DNA from 2 places in the Variovorax sp. P2_H12 genome. Region 2 is predicted to be linked to the other one. Evidence: riboswitches for the same ligand, from Rfam matches in the RefSeq annotation. Region 2 holds a riboswitch; the other holds the start of a gene.
The links. Region 2 has a riboswitch for glycine ahead of AC1DYK_RS22535 (D-amino acid dehydrogenase). Riboswitches for the same ligand answer to the same signal wherever they lie in the genome.
Positions count from the first base shown of each region.

Region 1: linked by a shared signal. The riboswitch ahead of gcvT (glycine cleavage system aminomethyltransferase GcvT) and the one ahead of AC1DYK_RS22535 (D-amino acid dehydrogenase) in region 2 are both predicted to bind glycine.

Region 1 is NZ_JBFUFO010000025.1:44,651-48,041, forward strand. Features, by position in the region: gene gcvP (aminomethyl-transferring glycine dehydrogenase) at 1-473, opposite strand, end outside; gene gcvH (glycine cleavage system protein GcvH) at 499-876, opposite strand; gene gcvT (glycine cleavage system aminomethyltransferase GcvT) at 940-2,103, opposite strand; glycine riboswitch at 2,152-2,266, opposite strand; glycine riboswitch at 2,285-2,371, opposite strand; gene AC1DYK_RS19210 (hypothetical protein) at 2,415-2,948, opposite strand; gene AC1DYK_RS19215 (TRAP transporter large permease) at 3,035-3,391, opposite strand, start outside.
Region 2 is NZ_JBFUFO010000029.1:125,501-128,891, reverse strand. Features, by position in the region: gene AC1DYK_RS22535 (D-amino acid dehydrogenase) at 1-1,173, opposite strand, end outside; glycine riboswitch at 1,263-1,382, opposite strand; glycine riboswitch at 1,383-1,484, opposite strand; gene AC1DYK_RS22530 (FAD-dependent oxidoreductase) at 1,507-2,745, opposite strand; glycine riboswitch at 2,824-2,930, opposite strand; gene AC1DYK_RS22525 (helix-turn-helix domain-containing protein) at 3,064-3,391, opposite strand, start outside.

The DNA.
Region 1 (3,391 bases), on a different contig from region 2:
GCCTCGTCGAGCATCGAGGCGTTGGCGATCGCCATGCCCGTGAGGTCGCAGACCATGGTCTGGAAATTGACCAGCGCCTCCATGCGGCCCTGCGAGATCTCGGCCTGGTAGGGCGTGTAGGCGGTGTACCAGGCCGGGTTCTCGAGCACGTTGCGCAGGATCACGCCGGGCGTGTGGGTGCCGTAGTAGCCCTGGCCGATGAAGTTCCTGGCCACCTTGTTCTTGGCGGCGATCGCCTTCAGCTCGGCCAGCGCATCGGCTTCGGTGATCGGCGGCGCCAGCCGCATCGGCCGGCGCCGGCGGATGGCCGGCGGCACGATGCCGTCGATCAGTTCGGCTCGCGTGGCCGAGCCGACGGCGGCGAGCATGCGGACTTCGTCCTCGGCTTCGATGCCGATGTGGCGCGCGATGAATTCTTCGGCGTTCTGGAGTTCGCTGAGCGAGGGGGAAGTGGGCAGCACGGGCGTCGGCATGGAAGGGTCCGGTCGGGCGTAGGGGTCAGTTGTCGGCGGAGAATTTCGCGTAGGCGGTTTCGTCGAGCAGCGGCTCGAGCTGCGCGGGGTCGCTCACGCGCACCTTGAAGAACCAGCCGGCATCCATTGGTGCGCTGTTGGCGAGCGAGGGATCGGCGCGCAGCGCCTCGTTGACCTCGGTGATTTCGCCCGACACCGGCATGAACACGTCGGCCGCAGCCTTGACCGACTCGACCACGCCGGCGACATCGCCCTGGGCGAAGCTCTTGCCGACTTCGGGCAGGTCGACGAAGACCACGTCGCCGAGGGCGTCCTGCGCATGCACCGTGATGCCGACCGTGACCAGCGCCGCGTCGGCTTCCTGCCGCACCCACTCGTGGTCCTTGGTGTACTTGAGGCTCATGAAAAACTCCTTGAAAAGTGTCTGGCTTGAAGAAATCGAGAAATCGAGAAATCGGGGGAGGCCTCAGCCCCGGTGGTAGCGCGCGGGAACGAAGGGCAGGGTGCTCACTTCCATCGGCACCGGCTTGCCGCGCACGATGGCCTGGATCCGTGTTCCGGGCTCGGCATAGGCCAGCGCGACGTAGCCCATCGCGACCGGCCGGTCGACGGTCGGGCCCAACAGTCCGCTGGTGACCTGGCCGATGGCCAGGCCGCCCTCGAAGGATTCGAGCATCGTGCCGTCGCGCACCGGAATGCGTTCCAGTGCCACCAGGCCGACCCGCTTGCGCTTGAGTGTCTCGTGGTCCAGGTGGCCGGCCGCGCCGTTGGCGGCGGTGAGCTGCGCCAGCACCCTGGCCGCGCCGGGGAAGCCGCCTTCGCGTGCGCCGCCCGTGCGCCGCACCTTCTGGATCGCCCAGCCGAGTGAGGCCTCGACCGGCGTGGTGCCAGCGTCGATGTCGCTGCCATAGAGGCACAGGCCGGCTTCCAGCCGCAGCGAGTTGCGCGCGCCCAGGCCGATCGGCTTCACTTCGGGCTGGGCCAGCAGCAGGCGGGCCAGTGGCTCGGCGTCGCGGGCGGCGACCGAGATCTCGAAACCGTCCTCGCCGGTGTAGCCGCTGCGCGTCACGAAGGCCGCGATGCCGCCGATCTGCACCGTGCCGCCGGTCATGAAGACGAAGCGCTCGATGCCGGGCGACAGGCGCGCCAACGCGGCCGCGGCCTGCGGCCCCTGGAGCGCCAGCAGCGCGTGGTCGGGCATCGGCAGCACCTGGCAGCGCTGGCCGATCCGGGCCGTGATGTGCGCGATGTCGGCCTGCTTGCAGGCGCCGTTGACGATCACGAACAGCGAATCCTGGCCTTCGTTGAAGAACATCAGGTCGTCGAGGATGCCGCCTTCGTCGTTCAGCAGCAGCCCATAGCGCTGCTTGCCGGGCGCCAGGCCGATCACGTCGACCGGCATCAGGCTCTCGAAGGCGGCGGCGGCATCGGGCCCGGCCAGGCGCAGCTGTCCCATGTGGGAGATGTCGAACAGGCCGGCGGCCTCGCGCGTGTGCTTGTGCTCGGCCATCAGGCCGGCGGGGTATTGCACCGGCATCGCGTAGCCGGCAAAGGGCACCATGCGGGCGCCGAGCTCCAGGTGGAGGCCGTGGAGCGGGGTCTTCTGCAGATCGTCGGATGCGGCGGCCAAGGGCGTATCTCCAAAGGGGCAGTCTAGTTCCATGGCGAGAAGCCATGGGCCACCCCTGCTGTCCGCTTTACCTGAGAGATTCGCCCCACGATCGGGGTTTGCTCCTTCGGTGGACGGACCGGCGCGACTGCGCGACGAACCGCCTCTCTCCAGCAAGGAAACGCCCGGGAACGGGCGCTTCGTCAGTCCTTTTGCCTGAGCGTTCGGGCCCGTGTTTCGAGGGACCTGCGCCTTCGGCGGTCCCATGGTGGCGGGACGCTCTCCTGACCGGGCGAGTGTAAGGGAATCGGCGGCCACCCGGCCGGCGTTTTTCAGTGCACGGCCGTCGAAGGCAGCAGCCGGTCGATGCGCTCGCGGATCGACTCGGCGCGTTCGGTGCCCGCTGCCTGTTCGATTTCGTCCAGCATCGCGCCCGCCACGGCCAGCATCGCGGTGCGGTCGCGGGCCTCCCGCAGCAGCTCGCGAAAGCGGTCGGCCAGCAGGGGATCGCGCCGCACGAACATGCGTTCGCACAGATCGAAAAGGAACATGCGCGTGGTGGCGAGCGAGCGCTTGCCGTCGAAGGCATCGGCCGCGGCCGGCGCGGGGTCGGCCGGCTGTTGCTGCTCCGGCGCCGGCACCGGCACGCGGTCGTGCGCCAGGGGGCCGCGATCCAGGAGGTAGCCTTCGCGCACCAGATGCAGCGCGACACGCCCGGCTTCGTCCCGGCCGCCGAACAGCTGGCCGAAGTCGGTCACCGACCGCTGGCCATCGGCCATCAGCAGCAGGGCGCGTTCGCGCTGGCCCAGGCTGCGGCAGCCGGGGCGGAGTTCATGGCGCGCCTTGTCGGTCTTGATGAGGAACATGGGATGCTGCGGCGTTCGGTGGTCGAGCGCCGCAGCATGGGCCTCTTGCGTGACGGCTTCGTGAAACCGTCCGCATCGGTGGGGTGCTACTTCGAGTAGACCAGGTCGCGCAAGCCGAGCGAGATGCCGGGCACGTAGGTGACCACCATCAGGCAGGCCAGGATCACCAGCACGAACGGGATGAGGTACGGCACGATGCGGTCGAGCGAGATGCGCGCCACGGTGCAGGCCGCGAACAGATTGACGCCGAAGGGCGGCGTGATCATGCCGAGCGCCAGGTTCACCACCATGACCAGCCCGAAGTGCACCGGATCGATGCCGAAGTGCATCGCCACCGGCGCCAGGATCGGCGCCAGCACGATGATCGCCGCGCTGGTCTCGATGAACATGCCGATCACGAACAGGGCGGCATTGACACCGAGCAGGAACATCGCCGGCGACTG
Region 2 (3,391 bases):
CGTGCCGTGGCCCGTGTTCAGGAACAGGTTCGGCAGCTTCGTCGCCCCGATCAGCGGCACGTTGCTCGGTGTCGCCGGGCGCAGCCCGGTCCAGAACTGGGCCTCGGCCGCGTTGCCGGCGCCCGGGAACAGCTGCTCCACGCGCCGCACGATGGCCTCGCAGCGGACCCGGTTCAGGTCGCGGTCGTAGCCGTTGAGCTCGGCCGTGCCGGCGATGCGCAGCCGGTCGCCGGTGGCCGAGGTGTAGCGCGAGAACACCAGCTTGAACTCGTCGTCCGTCAACGAGACCTGATGGGCCTTCGAGGCATCCTTGACCGGCATCGTGACCGAATAGCCCTTGGCCGGGTAGATCGGCAGGCGGATTCCGAGCGGCGCCGCGTAGAGCGGGCTCAGCGAGCCCATCGCCAGCACGAAGGCATCGCCGCGGATACGCTGGAAGCGGCCCTCGCTGTCGGTCGCCTCGACGTGGTCGATGCTGCCGCCGGCTTCGCGCAGCGCGGTCACGGTGTGGCTCATGAGGAAGCGCACGCCGGCCGCCTCGGCCAGCTTGACCAGCTCTCGCGCGAAGCGGTTGGCGTCGCCCGATTCGTCCTCCGCGGTGTAGGTGGCGCCGGCGAGCTGCGCACGGATGTGGGAGAGCGCGGGCTCGAGCTTCACCGCCTCGTCGGCCGAGATCACCCGCCGGTCGCAGCCGAGCGCGCGCATCTGCTCGGCCGGCTTCAGCGCCGCATCGAACTCTTTCTGCGTCGTGTAGAAGTGCAGGATGCCCTGGGTGCGCTGGTCGTAGTCCAGGCCGGTGTCGCGCCGCAACTGCTGCAGGGTGTCGCGGCTGTAGGTGCCCAGGCGCACGATCTGCTCGATGTTGTGGCGGGTGCGCGCCGGCGTGCATTCGCGCAGGAACTGCAACCCCCAGAGCCACTGGCGCATGTCGGCGCGGATGCGGAACAGCAAGGGCGCATCTTCCTTGCCGAGCCATTGCAGCACCTTGAGCGGCGCCCCCGGGTTGGCCCAGGGCTCGGCATGGCTGACCGAGATCTGGCCGCCATTGGCGAAGCTGGTTTCCGCCGCCGGCGTGGCCTGGCGGTCGATCACGGTCACTTCGTGGCCGAGTTGCTGGAGGTAGTAAGCCGAAGTCACGCCGAGCAGGCCGGCGCCAAGAACGATCACGCGCATATCGAGAACCCTTGAAGGTTGCAGCGCTTGAACGCAACGGAGACGGAATGCTGTCGACAACGAAAGCAACCGGACCGAGAGTCCAAGTTGCCGCTCCCCCTGTCCTCGGTACCTGAGAGATTCACCCGCTGCGCCCGCAGCGGGTTTGCTCCTTCGGTGCACCACGCGCGCGCATGCAAGCGGCGTGATGGCTCTCCAGACGGCTTTGACAGTGAACTGCAGTACAGGCTCATCTTGTGAGCCGACCTGAGCGTTTATGGGAGTTTGCGCCTTCGGTGGGGCCCGTGGGCCCGCTCTCCTGCAGAGTGCGGATTGTAGCGGCGCAGCGCCGGCCTAGGGGCGCCGGAAGGCGAAATCGAGCTCGGGCCGCAGGCCGCTGACGATGCGCGCGATCGACTTGCCCGCGCCGCAGGCATGGATCCAGGTTCTGGTGCCGGGCGCGGTATTCAGGAACAGGTTGGGCAAGCGCGTCTTGCCGATCATCGGCAGCCGGTTGGTGCTGACCGCATGCATGGCGGTCTCGAAACGGGCCTGCTTGGCGTCGGCGACGCCGGGCAGCAGCATCTCGGTGCGGCGCACGATCGCCTGGAAGCGGTCCGAGTCGGGCTCGGCCGTCTCGTCGAGCCCGGCCTGCACGACGGCCTGAATCCGCAACTGCTCGCCGGCCGCCGTTTCGACGCGCGTGATGCGCAGCTTGCCTTGCCGGTCGCGCAGCGCGATGCGCGGCGCCTTCGCCGGGTCCAGGATCGGCATGGTGACGATGTACTCGCGCAGGAAGCGCAGCGGCATGTCGATGCCCAGGTCCTCGGCGTGCGGCACGCTCGAGGCCCCCAGCGCCAGCACGTAGGCCTGGGCGCGCAGCGTGGCGGGCTGGCCGGCGGCATCGAGCAGTTCGACGTGGTCGAGGCGGCCGTCGCGCTCCTTGAGCGAGACCACCGTGTGCCGGGTCATGAAGCGCACGCCCGCCGCACGGCACAGGAACACCAGGCTGGCCGCGAATTGCGTCGGATCGCGCGCCGGATCCTCGAGTGCATGGGTCGCCCCGGCCAGCTTGCCGCGGATCGCCTTCAGCGCCGGCTCCATGCCGATCGCTTCGTCGGCCGACAGCAGCCGCTCCTCGCAGCCGAGCCCCGTCCAATGGCTTGCCCGGGCCGTCCGCACGCGGAAGGCCTCGGGGTCGGTGAAGAGGTTCAGGAGGCCGGCCGTCCGCGGGCCCTGCGGCACGCCATCTTCGTCGCGCAGCGCCCGCGCGCTCTTGCGGCTGTAGGCGGCCAGGCGCACGAGATGGTCGAGAGGATCGCGTTTCGGCGGCGGCGTGCCCATGGCCTGGTTGATCAGGCCGGCCAGCCGGCGGCGCATGCGGCCGCACATCTTGGTCCAGCGTTGTGCGGTCCGGGGCGCTGCGAGTCCGGGCCGCACTGCGGGCGAATGTGCACCGACCGCGGCCAGGCCGCGCGCCTTGGCCGCCGGCGTCGCGTGCCGGTCGACCACGGTCACTTCATGACCGAGCTGCTGAAGGTAATAGGCCGAAGTCACGCCGAGCAAGCCGGCGCCAAGTACAACCACGCGCATGTCCGAATCCTTTTGGGATGGCATGAACGGCGGGCGTTAGCGCTTACTGTGAAAGCGGCAAGACCCGGGGTTCAGACTGCCGCTCCCCCTGTCTCTGTTACCTGAGAGTTTCACCCGCTGCGCCCGGCAGCGGGTTTGCTCCTTCGGTGCACCACTTGGCGTGGTGACTCTCCAGTCGGCGATTGATCAAAAAATAGGCAGTGGCCGAATCGCCTGGCGATTCACCTGAGCGTTCATGGGAGATTGCGCCATCGGTGGGACGGGTGCGTCCGCTTTTCTGCTCGCCGGATTTTATCGAGGAAACCCGTTTCGTGTGCGTCAGGCCCGGCGCAGGCGCGTGAACAGCTCGAATTCCCAGTTGCGCATGCCCAGCAGCAGCGTGTAACCCTCGCGCTCCTTGGGCGACAGCTTCTGATCGGTCTGGTGCTGCTGGGCGAAGTCCTGCGCGACCCGTTGCAGCCGGTCGAGGAAGGCCGGCGCCAGCGACTTGCTGATCGAGCCGTGCACCAGCAGCAGGCCTTCGGCGGGGCCGTCGAAACCGCCGCGGTAGTAGTCGAGCACCACGTTTTCGCGGAAGAAATCCATCACCGGCCCGTGCGGACGCCAGCGGAAGGTCTTGGCGAGCTTGAGCCGGTAGCGGTTCAGC